DNA from 3 places in the Crystallibacter crystallopoietes genome. Region 3 is predicted to be linked to each of the others. Evidence: riboswitches for the same ligand, from Rfam matches in the RefSeq annotation. Region 3 holds a riboswitch; each other region holds the start of a gene.
The links. A riboswitch is a leader RNA that binds a small molecule or an ion and turns the genes downstream of it on or off. The one in region 3 is predicted to bind thiamine pyrophosphate.

Region 1 (6,029 bases), 1.1 Mb from region 3:
CTCAAGGACCTGGACCGGGCGCTCTCCAAACCGTAGCCGGCCCGTAGATCCAGGGCGTTGACGAAGGCACGCGCCTTTTGCGCGCAGCCGTAATCGAGGAGGCAGCTGCGGCCCTTCCCAAATCTGAAAAGGGCCGCAGCTGACCAGTGGATCGCGAAGGAGCCGGGGTCAGCCGAGGATGAAGTTCCAGGTCCCGGCGGAGACGGCGGCGGCAACGGCTGCCGCCGAGACCAGGGCACCGCCCAGGAAGACCCAGATATCCACCCTGCTGAACGTCGATTCCCGCGCCCAGGTGCGTTGTGCCCCGCCGAAACCGCGGGCCTCCATTGCCACCGCCAGGCGGGTGGCGCGCCGGATCGCCTGCACGATCAGCCCGAACGCCTGGCCAAGGAACGCGGCGAATTTGGCCAGCGGCTTGTTCTCGGCGCCGACTCCGCGGGCACGGCGGGCCAGACCCAGGGTCCGCCATTCCTCGACCAGCAGACCCACCAGCCGGAGGCCGGCCAGGGCCCCGAGCACAAACCGGTGCGGCAGCTTCAGCTTCTGCGCCAGCGCATCGGCCAGATCGGTGGGGTCAGTGGTCAGCAGCAGGAAGATTCCGGGCAGTGCCACCGCCAGGGACCGCAGCCCGATGGCGACGCCGGAGTTGATGGAATCCTCGGTGAACAGCAGCGGGCCCGCTTCGAAGACCACCGCGCCGGTTTTCTCCGCCAGCAGCGCCGTGCCGTAGGCGCCAACCGCGGCCGCCACCACCAGCGGCCAGCCGCGCCGGAACAATGCCCAGGCGCTGATGCCCAGTACCGGCAGCAGCAGCAGTTCCGCGGCCAGCACCACGCCGGCGCTCACCCAGTCCACGCTGAGCATCACCACTACGGTGACCATGGCAACGGCGGCGAGCTTCGAGAGCGGATTGGCACGGGTGAAGGGCGAGGCAGTCAGCCGCGGGGTCATGATGTCCAGGCTCATGCCGCCCTCCCGCTCGCGACCCGCGCCTGGACCTGTGCTGTTCCCTCCGCCACGCGCAGGACGTTGCCGCCGAGCGCCGCGGTGAAGTCGCCGTCGTGGGTCACGGACACCACGGCGTGGCCTTCGGCGATCAGTCCGCCGAGCAGCGAGACCAGTTCCGCCCAGGTGTTCGCGTCCTGCCCGAAGGTCGGTTCATCCAGGACCAGGATGTCCGGGCTGGTGGCCAGCATGGTCGCCACGGACAGCCTGCGCTTCTCCCCGCCCGAAAGGGTGAAGGGATTGGCCTGCAGGAGTTTGGTCAGCCGCAGCCTCTCGGCGATGGCATCAACGCGGCGGCGCACCTCGTCCTCCGGGAGCCGGGCGACGCGCCGGGGACCGAATTCGAGTTCGTCGATCACCCGGTGGGTCAGGAACTGGTGCTCGGGTTCCTGGAAGACAGTGCCGATCCTAGTGACGAGTTCAGCTGATTTCCACTTGTGCACCGTACTGGCCGCACCCCGCCGGAGCTCCGGTGCGGCCTCAAGCCTGCCGCCCGCGGGGGTCAGCAGCCCGGCCAGGGTCAGCGCCAGGGTTGACTTGCCGGCGCCGTTGGGGCCGGTGATGCTCAGCGCCTCGCCCGCCGCCAGTTCCAGCGAGACCTTACTGACTACCGGCCCGGCCCTGCGGGTCCGGGCCACGGACAGCTCCGCCGCCCGGAGCAGGCCCGTGCCCGGCGTGCTGTGGCTCCCGCCGTTACCGCGGCCGCTGGGGGGCCCGGGCGTGCGCAGCCGGGGCGTGTAGCCGGGGACCCAGACACCCGCTTCGATCAGTCGTTCCCTGGTACCTGCGGCATTGAGCACCTCAGCCGGCGGACCGTCGGCGAGAACTCCACCGTCGGCCGCCAGCACGATGACCCGATCCACCACGTCCGCCCAGATGGCCACGCGGTGCTCCACCACAATCAGGGTGGCGCCGGTGCGCTCAAGCACCCCGACGACGGCGTCCCGGACCTCCAGTACGCCGTCCGGGTCCAGGTTCGCCGTGGGCTCGTCCAGCAACAGGACTCCCGGCCGCATGGCCAGGACCGATGCCAGTGCGAGCCGCTGCTTCTGTCCGCCGGAGAGTGCGGTGGTGGGGTGGTCCAGCGGGACTTCGAGGCCCACATCCGACAGGCTTTTGCGCACCCGCGACCAGATTTCGTCCCGCGGCAGGGCCATGTTCTCCGCGCCGAAGGTGACCTCGTCCCCCACCCGGGCCATGACCACCTGCGACTCCGGGTCCTGAAGCACCAGTCCCGTCCGGCCGCGGGACTGGACCGGGTGCATGCCGTCGACGGTCAGGCGGCCGGCTTCGTCCCCTTCGCCTTCGTCGCCCAGCACCCCCGCGATGGCATGCAGCAGGGTGGATTTGCCGGCACCGGAGGCGCCGAGCAGCAGCACGCGCTCCCCCGGCTCGATCCTGAAGCTCACGTCGCTGACCGCCGGATCCTTGCGGCCGGCATGGCGCCAGCCGTATCCCTCGGCGGTAACGGCGGCCGGGCGGCCGCGCTCCGCCGTCGTGCTTTGAGTGTTTGCCATGGCCTATACGTCTGCCGTCCGGCCGGCGGCAAAGGACGAGAGCGCGCCCGTCTTGGCCAGTCCCCTCATCGCCAGCCAGGGCAGCAGGCCGGCGATGACCACGCCGGAGACTGCGGCGAACAGCGTGTACCAGAGCTTCCAGTCTGTGGCCCATTCCACGTTCCACAGGATGTTCTCGCCGATGGCCAGCGCCAGGCCTGCACCCAGCCCGGCCAGCAGCGACACGCCGAGGTTGAACTTCTTGTAGAGGAAGAGCAGGAAGACCAGTTCCGCGCCGACGCCCTGGATCAGGCCGGAGAGGAGCACGGTGAGGCCGAACTGCGTGCCCAGCAGGCTCGACACGGCGGCCGCGAGGACCTCGCAGTAGATCGCCGCGCCGGGCTTGCGGATGAGCAGCCCACCCAGGACCCCGGCCGTGAGCCAGCCGCCGGCATAGAGCCCGCCGGCTGGCGGGAAGGCCGCGGTCAGCACCGCGATGCCCGAATAACCGGCGGACCAGGCCCAGAAGATAACGCCGATGGCTACGCCGATCACGGACGCCACGACAATATCGACAACTCGCCAGGTGTAACGGGGTTTGCGCGCAGCAGCCTGCGGGGAAGGTGTAACGGTGTTCATGGAAAATCCTCCTGAGGTTCAGGAGGGGAGGGCAACCCGGCTTTTCCGGGCACACCCTGAGATCTCGACTCCCTTCGCCGGTACTAACCGGAGCAGGTTCGAGGGTCTGCGGCTGGCCGCACTCTCAGCGTCCCGACCCGGTACCGCTGCTTGCCGTGGTTACCGTGACGGACGCTCCCCTGTCGTCATGTGTGCTTTTTCAAGCGTCTTCCAGTGTACTACTGACGACGGCGGGTGGCAGCCGACCCGGAAAACGCTAGGCTGGGTGGCAGATGACATTACCGACGAAGGGCAGTGGCAAATGAGTATGGTTTTGAAACTTCTGGGTACGTTGGTGAGCATCGGTGCGGGCCTGGCCGGCGCCAAGCTCATCGACATCCTGTGGAAGGCCGTCACCGGGGAGGACTCCCCCAAGCATGACGACGACATGGAGAACAGCCTGCGCGCCACCCTCGCCTTTGCCGCGATTTCCGGTACTGTCAGCGCGATCATCCGTGTGCTTTCCCAGCGCGGAACCATGCAGGCAGTCAACCGCTTCAACCGGACCCGCGACATGGTCTAGTCCCCGGGGCAGTTTCAGGATTCGCGGCGGCGTTTGGCGGAAGCCTTCGCCGCCGCTTCCTTTGGCTCCTTGATCCGCAACGCGCCCTTCAGCTTTCCTGCAGGCTTTTCGTCAGCCTTCCCGGCGGCGTCCAGTTCCGCCGCCAGCTCGGGATCGGCAGCCAGCGCCGCCTCTTCCGCGGCATCCGCCTTCCGGCGTTCGGCTTCTTCCGCCGCGGCTTTCTGGACCACCGCATCCAGGTCGTCCACGCTCAGTGTTTCCCGGTGCAGGTGCTTGGTGCGGTAACCAGCACGGCCCACCATGTGTGCCGACACCGGAACCGTCAGCAGCTGGAACAGCCAGGCGATAATCAGCACCGGCACCGCTGCCCAGCTGCGGAGCTGCAGGGCCAGGCCGATCAGCAGCAGCAGCAGCCCGAAAACCTGGGGCTTGGTGGCTGCGTGCATCCGCGAGAGCAGGTCCGGAAACCGGAGCAGCCCGATAGCGGCGGCCAGGGACATAAGCGCCCCGAGGACCAGGCAGAGTCCGGCGGCAATTTCCAGCACAAAATCAGTGTTCATGGGTCCGCCTGTCGATGACGAAGCGGGCTACCGTGACTGAGCCGATGAAGCCGATCAGGGAAATGATGATCACCAAGGTCAGATTGGCCTGATGCTTCCGGACGGCCATGTCAGCTATCAGGCCCGCGCAGACGATGGCCAGCAGAACGTCGATAGCGATCACCCTGTCCAAGATGGAGGGGCCTTTGACAATGCGGGAGATTGCGACGGCGGCGGAGAAGGCCAGGACGACCGTGACGATCACCAGGACAACTTCCATGAACGGACTGTTCAACTGGTTCCTCCGTTCCGCCGGTTTGCTGCCTCCGCTTTGACCATGGCGACTTCCTCTTTACTGCCGATGGCCCGGATCAGCCCGGCCTCGATCCTGCGGACCTGGTCGCGGAACCGGTCCGCCTTGTCCGGGTCCGGAATGTCCAGCACGTGCAGGTAGAGCGTCGACGTGGACCGGTCCACGTCCACCACGAGACTCCCGGGAATCAGCGAGATGGTGTGACCGGTGGCGGTAACCAGCAGGTCCGAATGGCTGCGCAGCTGGACGGCCACCACACCGTTCTTGGTCCTTGGTCCCCGGGTGAGCGCGATCCAGAAGACCTCGAAACTGGCCTTGGCCACGTTCAGTACGAACGCCGCCACGAACACGGCTGCTGCCCACAGATTCAGCCGTCCGGCAAGTTCTACCGGCGGCAAGTAAAAGATATTGACGACGGCGAGGGCGATGAGCAGTCCGAAAATCAGGTTGCCGGCGCTGAAGTCCTGCCAGAGGGCGCCCCAGAGGATGACCAGCCAGACCAGCAGGGGAATTTCGACGAGCAGCGGAATCCGGGAACGGGTCATTGCTCAACCCCCTGTGCCGCGCCGGTGCCGAGAACGGCTTCGATGTAGGGTGTGCGCTCGAGCATCGCCCGGGCGCCCTGATCGCTCAGCTGGAACAGCGGGCCGGCGAAGACGGTCAGTGCCACTCCGAGTGCCACCAGGCCCATGGTGGCTCCGACCATGCTCTTGGGCAGCAGGTGGATGGTCCCCCTGCCGGAGAACCGGCCGGTGGGCTTGTCGGTCACGTACTTGGAGGTGCGCAGCGTGGAACCGTCCGGCTTGCTGGCCAGCAGCACCGGATCCGGATGCTCGGCGTCCTCCGGCGTCCGCCAGAAGGCCCTGTTCCAGACGCGGGCCATGGCCATCAGGGTCAGCAGGGAGGTGACGACGCTGCCGATCACCAGCGTGTACGACACCGGGGTGGCAAGATCGACGCCGCCTTGCAGCAGGCCCAGCTTGCCGAGGAAGCCGGAGAAGGGCGGGATGCCCGCCAGGTTCATGGCCGGCACAAAGTACAGGATCGCCAGCAGCGGCGAGAGCTTCGCCATGCCGCCCAGCCGGTCCATGTTGGAGGTGCCGCCGCGGCGTTCGATCAGACCCGCCACCAGGAACAGGCTGGTCTGGACGGTAATGTGGTGCGCCACGTAGTACATCGTCGATCCCAGTCCGACCACTGAGCTCATCGCCAGGCCGAAAACCATGTAGCCGATGTGGCTGACCAGCGTGAACGAGAGCATGCGTTTGATGTCGATCTGGGCCAGCGCTCCGAGGATGCCGACCAGCATGGTCAGCAGCGCAACGATCATCAGGAAGGTGTTGATCCGGTCCCCCGGAAAGAGCAGCGTCTCGGTCCGGATCAGGGCGTAGACACCCACCTTGGTCAGCAGGCCGGCGAACACTGCGGTAACCGGGGCCGGTGCGGTGGGATACGAGTCGGGCAGCCAGAAGGAC
Region 2 (6,029 bases), 660 kb from region 3:
GCCATGCCGGTCATCAGCGAAATCTGGGCGTTCCAGTCCTCGACCGGCCGTGCGGGCCTCGCCACGATGAAGTAATGGCGGCCGTCATGGGCTATTTCCTCGTCCGGCAGGTTCAGGCTGGCGCCGCCGCGCTGCCGCTCCAGCTCGATGCGCTTCCGCCCTACTTCTTTGAGCAGCTGCAGATAGACCGGCGCTTCGCCGGAATCGATGTCCTGCTGGACCTGTTCGTAGTTCAGCTTGGCGCGGCTGCGTATTCTGGCCCGGCGCAACGAGACCGTACTGACGACCGCGGCGGCGTCGAGCTCGAATTCCCACACGAAGGCGCTGCGGTCCTGGTCCGGGAGGAGGCTGCCGGCGTCTTCGCTGATTACCGGCGGGTGAAGCGGAATGCGTCCGTCAGGAGCGTAGATGGTCTGGCCGCGCCGTCGCGTCTCAGCGTCAAGTTCACCGCCGGGAGCAACAAAAGCGGGAACATCGGCGATGGCATACCAGAGCCGGTAGCCCCCGCCGTCGCGCTCGATGTACATCGCCTGGTCCAGGTCGGTGGAGCTCGGTGGATCGATGGTGACAAAGTCCAGGGCGGTCAGATCCGCGGCAGGCATGGGCAGTTGCGCCACGGCCTTCTCGGCCTCCGCGATGACCGAAGGGCTGAACGCCGCAGGAAGTTCCAGCTCGGTGCGCAGTTCCTTCAGCACACGGGCGAGCAGATGCTGCGATTCATTAACTCTGGCGTCAACGTGTGAATACGGCACAGGCTCAGCCTATCGCCACAGCGCCGCAGGTGGGGCGTTAGGGTAGTGCTCATGAGTTCCGAAGGATCCTTCCCCGCTGATCGTCCGGCCACCAGCAATGGGACAGGAGCGGAACAGCTGCAGCATGTCGTTGATCTTTACGGCGTCATGGCCTACGGCGAGCTGTCCGCCTTCGAGCGGTTCTCCTCGGACGCCCGGTTCTCACCGACTTTGAAAGACCGCGCTGATCTCGGACGCCTAGCCGTTGTCGAATTCGGGCACTTTGAACTTGTCAGCGCCGAGCTGGCCCGCCTCGGCGTCGACGTGCAAGTTGCCATGGCGCCCTTCCAAGCTTCGATCGACGCGTTCCATGAGCGGACGCGGCCCGGAGACTGGTACGAATCGTTGATGAAGGCCTATGTTACCGACGCCGTCTCGGGAGATTTCTACCGGGCGATCGCCGACCGGCTGGATCCCGATACACGCGCGCTGGTGTCCAGGATCAAAGAAAACGAAGACCAGCTGACCTTGCTCACCACCCGGCTGCGCAGGGCGCTGGAACATGACGAGCGGCTGGCCTCGAGGCTTGCCCTGTGGGGCCGGCGGCTGGTCGGCGAGGCGTTGACGCAGGCGCAGCGCATCGGGATCGAGCGCGCCTTCCTGGGCGCCCTGCTGGGGCTGGATGACCCGGCCGCCCAGCAGACCGTTACGGCGGAACTCTTTGCGGAACTCACCCGGAACCATTCCCGCCGGATGAATGCCTTGGGCCTGACCGCCTAAGCGTTCAGGCAGCCCGGCGGGTGGAACCAGCGGCTACAGCGGCGGCAGCGCGGACTTCAGCGCCCGGGCGGCCTCCGCGGGATCATCGGCATCGGTGACGGCACGGACGACGACCACGCGTTTGGCCCCGGCCTCCGTCACCCGGTCGATGTTGTCCAGATCGATGCCGCCGATCGCAAACCACGGCTTGCCGGAACCCGTCTGCCCCTGCTGGGCGGCAGTAAATTCCACCAGCTGAAGACCGACGGCGGCCCGGCCCGGCTTGGTCGGAGTGGCCCAGAGCGGACCGGTGCAGAAATAGTCCAGGGTGTCATCGGCCAGGGCGGCTGCTGCCTGTTCCGGAGTGTGCGTGGAGCGGCCGATGGCGGCAGCGGGCCCGAGCAAAGAGCGCGCCGCGGCCGGCGGCAGGTCCTGCTGGCCGACGTGGAAGACCGGCGCCCCGGCCACCGCAGCCAGATCCGCCCTGTCATTGACGGACCACGGCTTCGCATGCCGGGCGGCAACGTCGGCGAGCACGCCGAGCAGCTCCAGCTCCTCGGCGGCGTCGAGGGTCTTGTCCCGCAACTGGATGATGTCCACGCCGCCGGAGTAGGCAGCATCGAGGAACTGCTCGAAGTCCCCACGGTCGCGGCGCGCGTCGGTGCAAAGGTAAAGCTGGGCAGAGGAAAAATCCATACCTGCAACCATAAGGCAAACCGCGCAAGGAACTCCGCGGTGGCGGGACGCCGGCTTGCGGCAGCATGTGACGACGGCGAAGCCGCGACTATGGCTACACTGGAGAAAACACTGCGGGAGCCTGATACGCGGCACGTGCGGCAATTGCCGGCGGCCGACAGGCTGAGAGGGTGCCTGGCACCGACCGTCGAACCTGATCCGGGTCATGCCGGCGTAGGGAAGGAAGCTCAAAGTTGTCCAAACATATTGCCGTCATCGGTGCGGGCATAGTGGGACTGGGTATCGCCGCAGAAGCCACCCGCCGCGGCCACCGTGTCACCGTCATCGATCCCGCTCCCGGCGCGGGCGCCACCTACGCCGCCGCCGGCATGCTGGCCCCGGTCAGCGAATTGCACTACCAGGAAGAGCGGTTGCTCGCGCTGACCCGTGAGTCCGCCCGGCTTTACCCCGGGTTCATTGCAGGGCTGGGGGAGACCGGCTACCAGGAAACCGGGACCTTGGTGGCCGCTTTCGACGCCGCGGACCGCGCCGCGCTCGCAGACCTGAAACAGGCACAGCTGGCCGAAGGGCTCGAGGTTCATGAGATCACCAGCCGCGAGGCCCGCCGGCTCGAACCCAGCCTGGGCCCGGCTCTGACCGGCGCCTTCTACGCACCGGGAGACCACCAGGTGGATCCACGGGCCCTTGCCGCAGCGTTACTGAAGATGCTGCGGAACTCAGGCGCCGCCGTCGTTAGTGAAAAGGCGGCCGGACTCCTCACGGATGCTGACGGCAGCGTTGCTGGCGTGCAGCTGGCAGGCGGCGAGGCCATCGAGGCAGACGAAACGGTGGTGGCGAACGGGCTTGCGGCCGCCGCACTCTCCGGCCTGCCCGAAGGGCTGCGGCTGCCGCTGCGTCCGGTGTACGGGGACATTCTGCGGCTGCGCGTGCCGGCAGGCCTGCAGCCGTTCCTCACCTCCACAATCCGGGGCATCGTACGCGGGCACCCTGTTTATCTTGTCCCGCGCGGGGACGGCACGGTGGTAATCGGAGCCACCCAGCGTGAGGACGGCTCCGCGGACGTGTCGGCGGGCGGGGTGTACCAGTTGCTCCGTGACGCCCAGACGCTGGTGCCGGCAGTTGCGGAACTCGCGCTCGAACAGATGACCTGCCGCGCCCGGCCGGGAACACCGGATAACGCGCCGTTGCTTGGGCGGGTGGCGGCAGGGGCGGAGGAGCTTCCGGGGCTGGTAGTTGCTACCGGATTCTTCCGCCACGGAGTGCTGCTGACGCCGGTTGCGGCCAGGATCTGCGCCGATCTCATCGACGGGGTGCAAATCTCCGCCGAGCTACTGCAATTCAATCCCGACAGGTTCAGCAATATGACCAAGGAGAGTCACGTATGAAGATCACCGTCAACGGCAGTCCGCACACCTTGCCGACCGCGCCGACACTGCTCGAACTGGTGGCCGGGACCACCGGCCGCGAATTGACGGAGGACGGGCGGCCGGCCGACGGCGGACGGCTCGGTGTGGCTGTAGCGCTGAACTCTGAGGTGGCGCCGCGCGGCAGTTGGGCCCGGACCGTGCTCGCCGACGGCGACGGCGTGGAACTCGTGACCGCAGTACAGGGAGGCTGAATAATGGATGAACTGATGATCGACGGAGTCAGGCTCGGATCGCGCCTGATCATGGGCACGGGCGGCGCGCCGAGCCTGGATGGTTTGGGCGAGGCCCTGCTGGCTTCCGGAACGGAACTCACGACGGTAGCGATGCGCCGCTACGCCGCCGGCACTGGCACCTCGGTCTTCGACCTGCTGGAACGCAATGGTATCCGGGTACTGCCGAACACGGCAGGCTGCTACACGGCGCGGGAGGCGGTAATGACCGCCGAGCTGGGGCGTGAAGCCCTGGAAACGAACTGGGTGAAACTCGAAGTCATCGCGGACGAAGAGACACTGCTGCCCGACGCGGTGGAACTCGTGGAAGCAACCGAGGCACTGGTCAACCGCGGGTTCAAGGTCTTCGCGTACACCAATGACGACCCGGTGCTGGCCCGCCGGCTCGAGCTGCTGGGTGCTGCCGCCGTCATGCCGCTGGGTGCTCCGATCGGTACCGGACTGGGGATCCTCAATCCGCACAACATCGAGTTGATTGTCTCGCGCGCCGGGATTCCGGTAGTGCTGGACGCCGGCATTGGCACGGCGTCGGACGCGGCGCTGGCCATGGAGCTGGGCTGCGACGCCGTCCTGCTGGCCACGGCAGTGACCAGGGCCCAGCATCCGGTCCGGATGGCCGAAGCCTTCAAACATGCGGTCATGGCCGGTAGGCTGGCGGCAACAGGCGGCCGGATCCCCAAACGGGAGCACGCTTTGGCTTCATCATCGTTTGCAGGCCGCCCTGATCTCTAGCCACAGGAGGAGCAATGGGCGCCGAGGACAAGCTGGACAGCAAGCAGATCGATGAACAGCTCAGGACGCTGCCGGATTGGCGCCACAGCGAAGGCGCGCTGGTCACCGTCTTCAAGCTCGAGAACGGGCGGGCTGCGCTCGATTTCATTGCCGGGGCGGGAGAGCTGGCCGAGGAGGCCAATCACCATCCGGACCTCGACTGGCGCTACAACAAGGTCTTCATCCGGCTGACGTCACATGATGCAGGGTCCGCGGTAACAACCCGCGACGTCGCTGCAGCCACTTCGTTAAGTGAGCTTGCCATCCGGCTGGGAGCCACGGCCCAACCGGACAAGTACCCGGCCTGACGGCCAGGTACCCTCCGGCGGGTCAGCGCAAGGCTTCGGTCAGGCGCTCCACGTCCGCGGCGACGCGACGTCGTCCGACCAGGAGCGCCGTCAGCCAGGCCACGGGAACGGCCAGCACCATGGGCAGCAGCCAACTCAGATGCTCCGCGCCGGGCTGAGAGCCAAGGTCTGCGAACATCAGGATGAGCCACAAGATGGTGGCGGCCAGGATGGCCGATGCCGGCAGCAGCAGGACGCCGTAGGCGTGGCGCTTGTTGTCTATGCCCCACGCGCTCATGCCCACGGCGGCTGCCACCAGAATGATCAGTACGAACTGGACCACGGTGCTGTTAGGGGTTAGAGGGCCCCGAAGCCGACCTTACGCGGCTCCTCGGCGCCGATTTCCACATAGCCGAGGACATTGGTCGGGACGATGACCAGATTGCCCTTGCTGTCCTTCAGGCGCAGCTCGGCGCCGCCGTTCATGGCACGGGAAACCATTTCGGCAACTTCATCCGCGGACTCGTCGGACTCGACGACGATCTCGCGGCCGACGTTCTGAATACCAATCTTGATTTCCACTACTGATGCCTCCTGGTGTGCGAACGATGTCTGGTTCGAAATCTATCTTAGGATTCCTTGGGGAACCGTGAAATTCCGCGCCAAGCTAAACGGTAGATCAAATCCACGGCGGTATCACGCTCAAGCTCGTCATCGGCCTGGAGCCAATAACGGGCGCTGATCTGTGCCATGCCAGCCAGCGCCCGCCCCAGCAGCGTTGCCTCCACTTCCGAAAGCTTCGTGTCATCGGCGATGACGGCGGCTATGGCGCTGGCCAGCTGGGCGTTGAAGTCCTCCAGGCGCTTGCTGACGTCGGGATCATTGTTCAGGTCCGATTCGAACACCAGCCGGTGTGCCTGGCTCTCCTGGGAAATGAAGCGGTAGTAGGCGTCCATGGTGGCATGGACGCGCAGCTTATTGTCGCTAGTGGAGTTCAGGGCAGCCATCAACATGGCCGTGAGCGATTCCAGATGATGGTCCAGCAGTGCCAAGTAGAGCTCCCGCTTGCCCGGAAAATGCTGGTACAGCACGGGCTTGCTGACCCGGGCCGTCTCCGCGATCTCGTCC
Region 3 (6,029 bases):
GTCGAGCCGGATGTCGGTCCCGCGCGGTGCGCCGGCCAGCAGCTCGGCGCCGCCCATCATGGTCGGCTCCCAGTCGAAGACAACGGCGTCGTCTTCGCCGATGACCACGGTGGATCCCGGCACGGCTCCGGCCTTGAAGAGTTTGTCCTCGACACCCAGTTTGGCCAGGCGGTCCGAGAGGTAGCCGACGGCCTCGTCGTTGTTGAAGTCAGTCTGCTTGACCCAGCGCTCCGGCTTCTCGCCGAGCACCCGGTACAGCGGCTCAAGGTTCTTCTCTTCCTTGCGGATGATGAACCCTGCTTCGTTGACGGCCCGGGGCCGCAGGACAACCTTCACCGGCGCCGGCGCGGCTGCCGCCTCCTGGCGTGCCGCGGCGACGATGTCCGCCATGGCAAAGCTCAGCTGGCGCAGTCCCTCATGGCTGACCGCAGAGATTTCGAAGACTTTATAGCCGCGCTTCTCCAGTTCGGGCCGGACGAATTCCGCCATGTCCTTGCCGTCGGGCACATCCACCTTGTTCAGCGCCACCAGCCGAGGGCGCTCGTTCAAGGGCACGACGGCGCCGTCGGCACCGGCGTAGCTGAGGTCGACGGCGTAGGCAGCCAGTTCCGCCTCAATGGTCTCCAGGTCGGAAATCGGGTCGCGGTCGGCTTCCAGGCTGGCGCAGTCGAGAACGTGCACCAGGGCGGCGCACCGCTCTACGTGGCGCAGGAATTCGTGGCCCAGGCCCTTGCCTTCGCTGGCACCGGGGATCAGCCCGGGCACATCGGCGACGGTGAACCGCACGTCGCCGGCCTGGACGACGCCCAGGTTGGGCACCAACGTGGTGAAGGGATAGTCGGCGATCTTCGGCCGCGCGGCACTCAGGGCCGCAATCAGGCTCGACTTACCGGCCGAGGGGAAGCCTACCAGCGCGATATCCGCCACGGTCTTCAGCTCCAGGACGATGTCCCGCTCGTCGCCGGGGACCCCCAGCAGGGCAAAGCCAGGAGCCTTGCGCTTCTGCGACGACAGCGAGGCATTGCCCAGCCCGCCCTGGCCGCCAGCCGCCGCCACGTACTCGGCGCCTTCGCCAATGAGGTCGGCCAGCACTTCGCCGTCCTTGGTCTTGACCACGGTGCCGTCCGGGACAGGCAGGATCAGCGTTTCGCCGTTGCTGCCATGGCGCATATCGCCCTTGCCGAAGTCGCCGTTGCTGGCGTGCCGGTGCGGTGCGTGGTGGTAGGACAGCAGGGTGGTGGTCTGCGAGTCGACCCGCAGGATGACGTCGCCGCCGTTGCCACCGTTACCGCCGTCCGGACCGCCCAGCGGCTTGAACTTTTCACGCTTGACGGAAACACAGCCGTGGCCCCCGGTTCCACCGGATACATGCAATACAACCCGGTCAACGAAAGTTGCCACGTTTATCTCCTTTTACTTCAGGTGATCCCGGTTCACACCGGATGTGCCCATCAGTGATTCTAGTCTGGTTAAACACCAGTGAGGCGGACCCGCGGCCCGCCTCACTGGAAAGCTGTATTACTGCCGAAAATTACTCGGCAGCTGCTGCAGCAACGATGTTCACAACGCGGCGTCCGCGGCGAGTACCAAACTCAACCGCACCGGCCTCGAGGGCGAACAGGGTGTCGTCGCCGCCACGGCCGACGTTGGCGCCCGGGTGGAAGTGGGTGCCACGCTGGCGGACGATGATCTCACCAGCGGAAACAACCTGGCCGCCGAAGCGCTTTACGCCCAAACGCTGAGCGTTGGAATCGCGACCGTTGCGAGTGGAGCTCGCACCTTTCTTATGTGCCATTTGCTATGCCTACCTTTTGTGTCTATGGAAACTGTTGGAAGCCTGCCGACCGCAATTACGCGATGGAGGTGACCTTGACCTTGGTCAGTTCGGAACGGTAGCCCTGGCGCTTCTTGTAGCCGGTCTTGTTCTTGAACTTCTGGATGACAATCTTCGGCCCGCGAAGATTCTCAATGATCTCTGCAGTGACCTTGACCTTGGCCAGCTCATCAGCTGCGGAGGTAACCTTGTCGCCATCGACCAGGAGCAGCGCGGGCAGCTCGAAGGTGCTACCGGCTCCACCGGGGACGCGGTCAAGGGTTACGAGGTCTCCAACGGAAACCTTTTCTTGGCGGCCGCCTGCGCGGACAATCGCGTACACCACTTGGGAACTCACTTCTCTCGACGTTTAATACAGTTATGCGCTTTGAATACAGGCGGTAAAAGGATGCCTGCCAGCACTGTGCAGTGACGCCTACGGGATTTACCCTTCGAAGGCGTTCGCACCGAAGATCAAGATTACGCTATTTCCGCTATTTCCTGCAAATGACGCCCCCGCGGCGCGCCGCGGAACTGCGCTGTTAGCCCGGCCACACCGGTTGTGGTTCAAGCATAAAGCCTCGGCGCATCGAAAAAGTGGAGCTCATAACGCGCCGAATGCTCGAAGGCGGCCATCATCCGTTCGCGTTCCTGCTCCGGCAGCTGCTGGGCAGCCGCGTCCATGATTGCCACGGCCTGCCGGGTGGCTTCCGCAAATTCCTCGTCCGCATAAGTCTCGATCCACGCGCCGTACGGGTGACCCGCGGCTCCGGCGGACTTGTACCGGTCATACAGTTCACCGCCTACGTGGGCATACAGCCAGTAGCACGGAACCACAGCGGCCACCAGCTCCGCGTAGCTCCCCGCGGCGCTAACGGCAAGCAAGTGGTCCACGTACGCCTTGGTGACCGGCCCCTGTTCCGACTGGACGCCGCGGCCGGCGAGCCATTCCCGGTGCAGCTGAGCCTCGACTTCGATGCAGTTATGCGCGCTCTTGGCCCAGAAAAGCTGTTCCTGCTCGGTCGGCGCCAGCGCGCTGGCACGGGCCAGTGCCCGCGAGTAGCCATTAAGGTAGCGCGCGTCCTGGGCCAGGTAGTAGCCGAACTGCGCTTCGCTCAAGGTCCCCGCCGCGAGCTGCCGCACAAAATCCAGCTCCATGATCTCGGCCCGGATGCCGGCGGTGCGTTCCCAGACTTCCGTGCTGAACCGGTCCGCCGGACGCGGCGTGTGCTGGTGGAAATGGTGGATGGGCCCGCTGCCCTTCCCGACCTCCAGCTCGTCAGCGCGCACCAGCGCACCGAACAGCCACTCCTTGACCTCTTTGAGCGACTCCGTCCAGTCCCCCGTCCGGGCCTGCACCGTGGCCATCGCTGCCGAGAGCGAGCAGCCGGTCCCGTGCGTGTTTTTCGTCCGCACCCGCCCTGAACGGAATTCAACCACCTCGCCCGCCAGCCGGCCGTTCACATCCACCAGCGCATCGGGGCAGTCCTCCGCGGGCAGGTGTCCGCCCTTGACCAGAACCATCACGCCATGCCGGCGGGAGAGCTCCCTCCCCTGCGCCAGCGCCTCTTGCCAGTCTGCGGCAGGCGCGGCACCGAGCAGCACCGCCAGCTCCGGCAGGTTCGGCGTCACGAGGTGGGCCTGGTTGAGCAACAGGCGCAGCGCTTCCTCCGCTTCCGCAGCCAGCAGCCGGTCGCCGCTGGTGGCCACCATCACCGGGTCCAGGACAACGACGGCGGGGCTCACCTCAGCGAGCCAGCGGCCTACCGTGCCAATCACCTCGCTGTCACCAAGCATGCCGATCTTCACCGCATCGATGCAGACGTCGTCGCTGACCGCGGTGAGCTGTTCGGTGAGGAATGACGCCGGCGGCGTGTGGACGGAGCGCACGCCTTGGGTGTTCTGCGCTACCAGGGCGGTCACCGCGGCCATACCGTAGCCGCCGTTCGCTGCGATGCTCTTCAGGTCCGCCTGGATCCCGGCGCCGCCGGACGGATCGGTTCCTGCAATGCTCAAAACCCTGGGGGTGGTTCGAATGGTCATGGCTGCTCCGTTGCTGCTCAGGGCGGAACACGCACGGCAGAATTCCACGCTGGCCAGCCAGCGGCCCGAAGACTGCAGCGACATCCCTCCGCCAGTCCTAACTGGTTCAGGTTCAACGGGTCTAAAATCTCAGCCAGCCAGTCGCTGGCACCCCGTGTCACTGCTGCCAGCCTAATGCATCAGGGGCGGTCCTTTCGACATGAAAGGACCGCCCCTGTTACTAGCAGCAATTACTCAGTGTGGGATCAGAGTTCCGACGCGGGAACTCCGACTCCCAGAATGACCGGCTGCACCGGAGTCTTTTTCTCGGCATCAGGCTTGGCCCCAGCTTCTTCATGGCCCGCCGACGCATCGGCGCCGCCCGCTCCGGAGGCCGGCTGAACTGCCGGGGCCGCCTTCGCGGACTGCTCCATGCCGTCACGCTGCTCAATGGGGGCTTGATTCGCGGATCCCTGGGGGCTGCTTGCGGCACGACGACGGCGGCCGCGGCGCTCCGGCGGCGCCGTCACCTCAGGTTTTGCCTCCGGAGCCGGCGTCGGCGTCACCTCAGGCTTTCCCGCAGGTTCCGGTTGCGTTTCCGGCTCCGGCTCCGTGACGATCTCCGGGCTGACCTTGTTGAAGGCATCCGTCAGGCTCGCCAGCGTCAGGACCGGCTCTTCGCGGGCCGCTACCGGGCTGTGTTCGGCGCGGGGCAGCACAACCTTTTCGCCGTTGATGGTCAGGACCGGAGCCTCGGGGGTTGCAGCCGGTTCCGCCTTGCGGGCCGCCTCGTGTTCCTCGGCCTCATGGGCGGCGTGGGTTGCGGCGGCGATGGAGGCCAGTGCGGCACGGGCCGCCTGAGCCTTGGCTTGCCGCTCGGCGTCGTCCTCATGCTCCGGTTCCACAACATTGTCCGGCGTCGAGGGCGCAGCGCCCTGGTTGTTCTGGCTCTTGCTCCGGCGCTTTTCACTGCGGGACGGCTTCTCCGGCCGCCCCGGCTTTTCAGCGCGGACAAGGTGCTGGTGGTGCTCAGCAGCCACCGCGGCACGGCGGTGCTCCAGCGGTTCGTCGTGGGTGACCACGCCGCGGCCGCCGCAATGCTCGCAGTTCTCGCCGAAGACCTCCAGCAGCCCGGTGCCCATCCGCTTGCGGGTCATCTGGACCAGGCCCAGCGACGTCACTTCGGCTACCTGGTGCTTGGTCCGGTCCCGGCCCAGGCATTCGACCAGTCGGCGCAGCACCAGATCGCGGTTGGCCTCGAGCACCATGTCGATGAAGTCGATGACGATGATGCCGCCGATGTCGCGCAGGCGCAGCTGCCGGACTACCTCTTCGGCCGCCTCCAGGTTGTTCTTGGTGACGGTCTCTTCGAGGTTGCCGCCGGAGCCGGTGAACTTGCCGGTGTTGACGTCCACCACGGTCATGGCTTCGGTACGGTCGATGACCAGCGACCCGCCCGAGGGCAGGAAGACCTTGCGCTCGAGGGCCTTGTGGATCTGCTCGTCGATCCTGTTGGCCGCGAAGATGTCGTCCGCGCCGGTCCACTTCTCCAGCCTGTCCACGAGATCCGGTGCCACATAGGTCACGTAGGCCTCGATGGTGTCCCAGGCCTCTTCACCGGACACGATGAGCTTCGAGAAGTCCTCGTTGAAGACGTCGCGGACCACCTTGATGGTCAGGTCAGGCTCTGCGTAGAGCAGTTCCGGCGGCAGCGTCTTGTTGGAGGTCGACTTGCGTTCGATCCCTTCCCACTGCGCGCGAAGCCGGTTGATGTCGTTCATCAACTCTTCTTCGCTGGCGCCTTCGGCCGCGGTGCGGACAATGACGCCGGCGCCCTCGGGGACGTGTTCCTTCAGGATCTTCTTGAGTCGGTTGCGCTCCACGTCAGGCAGCTTCCGGGAGATGCCGGTCATGGAACCGCCGGGCACGTAGACGAGGAAGCGGCCGGGCAGCGAGATCTGGCTGGTCAGGCGGGCACCCTTGTGGCCTACCGGGTCCTTCGTGACCTGGACGAGCACCGAGTCGCCGGACTTCAGTGCGTTCTCGATCCGGCGGGGCTGGCCCTCCAGATGCGCGGCCTCCCAGTTGACCTCGCCGGCGTACAGCACGGCATTGCGGCCGCGCCCAATGTCAACGAACGCCGCTTCCATGCTCGGCAGCACGTTCTGGACCTTGCCAACGTAGACGTTGCCGA

Region 1: it holds a riboswitch for thiamine pyrophosphate, as region 3 does, so the genes downstream of both, AC20117_RS02960 (ECF transporter S component) here and thiD (bifunctional hydroxymethylpyrimidine kinase/phosphomethylpyrimidine kinase) in region 3, are expected to answer to the same signal.
Region 2: it holds a riboswitch for thiamine pyrophosphate, as region 3 does, so the genes downstream of both, thiO (glycine oxidase ThiO) here and thiD (bifunctional hydroxymethylpyrimidine kinase/phosphomethylpyrimidine kinase) in region 3, are expected to answer to the same signal.

What each region holds. Positions count from the first base shown of each region.
Region 1 is NZ_CP018863.1:614,411-620,439, forward strand. It holds gene AC20117_RS02945 (O-succinylhomoserine sulfhydrylase) at 1-36, shown strand, start outside; gene AC20117_RS02950 (energy-coupling factor transporter transmembrane component T family protein) at 169-966, opposite strand; gene AC20117_RS02955 (ABC transporter ATP-binding protein) at 963-2,522, opposite strand; gene AC20117_RS02960 (ECF transporter S component) at 2,526-3,140, opposite strand; TPP riboswitch at 3,193-3,331, opposite strand; gene AC20117_RS02965 (DUF4235 domain-containing protein) at 3,406-3,702, shown strand; partial or broken gene mnhG (monovalent cation/H(+) antiporter subunit G) at 3,885-4,262, opposite strand; gene AC20117_RS02975 (MrpF/PhaF family protein) at 4,252-4,521, opposite strand; gene AC20117_RS02980 (Na+/H+ antiporter subunit E) at 4,533-5,099, opposite strand; gene AC20117_RS02985 (Na+/H+ antiporter subunit D) at 5,096-6,029, opposite strand, start outside.
Region 2 is NZ_CP018863.1:121,913-127,941, reverse strand. It holds gene AC20117_RS00585 (RNB domain-containing ribonuclease) at 1-752, opposite strand, end outside; gene AC20117_RS00580 (ferritin-like fold-containing protein) at 804-1,511, shown strand; gene thiE (thiamine phosphate synthase) at 1,545-2,186, opposite strand; TPP riboswitch at 2,290-2,423, shown strand; gene thiO (glycine oxidase ThiO) at 2,420-3,571, shown strand; gene thiS (sulfur carrier protein ThiS) at 3,568-3,804, shown strand; gene AC20117_RS00560 (thiazole synthase) at 3,808-4,575, shown strand; gene AC20117_RS00555 (4a-hydroxytetrahydrobiopterin dehydratase) at 4,590-4,922, shown strand; gene AC20117_RS00550 (hypothetical protein) at 4,945-5,244, opposite strand; gene AC20117_RS00545 (DUF3107 domain-containing protein) at 5,259-5,483, opposite strand; gene AC20117_RS00540 (TetR/AcrR family transcriptional regulator) at 5,531-6,029, opposite strand, start outside.
Region 3 is NZ_CP018863.1:4,228,367-4,234,395, forward strand. It holds gene obgE (GTPase ObgE) at 1-1,401, opposite strand, end outside; gene rpmA (50S ribosomal protein L27) at 1,532-1,795, opposite strand; gene rplU (50S ribosomal protein L21) at 1,851-2,159, opposite strand; gene thiD (bifunctional hydroxymethylpyrimidine kinase/phosphomethylpyrimidine kinase) at 2,381-3,856, opposite strand; TPP riboswitch at 3,923-4,021, opposite strand; gene AC20117_RS19495 (Rne/Rng family ribonuclease) at 4,102-6,029, opposite strand, start outside.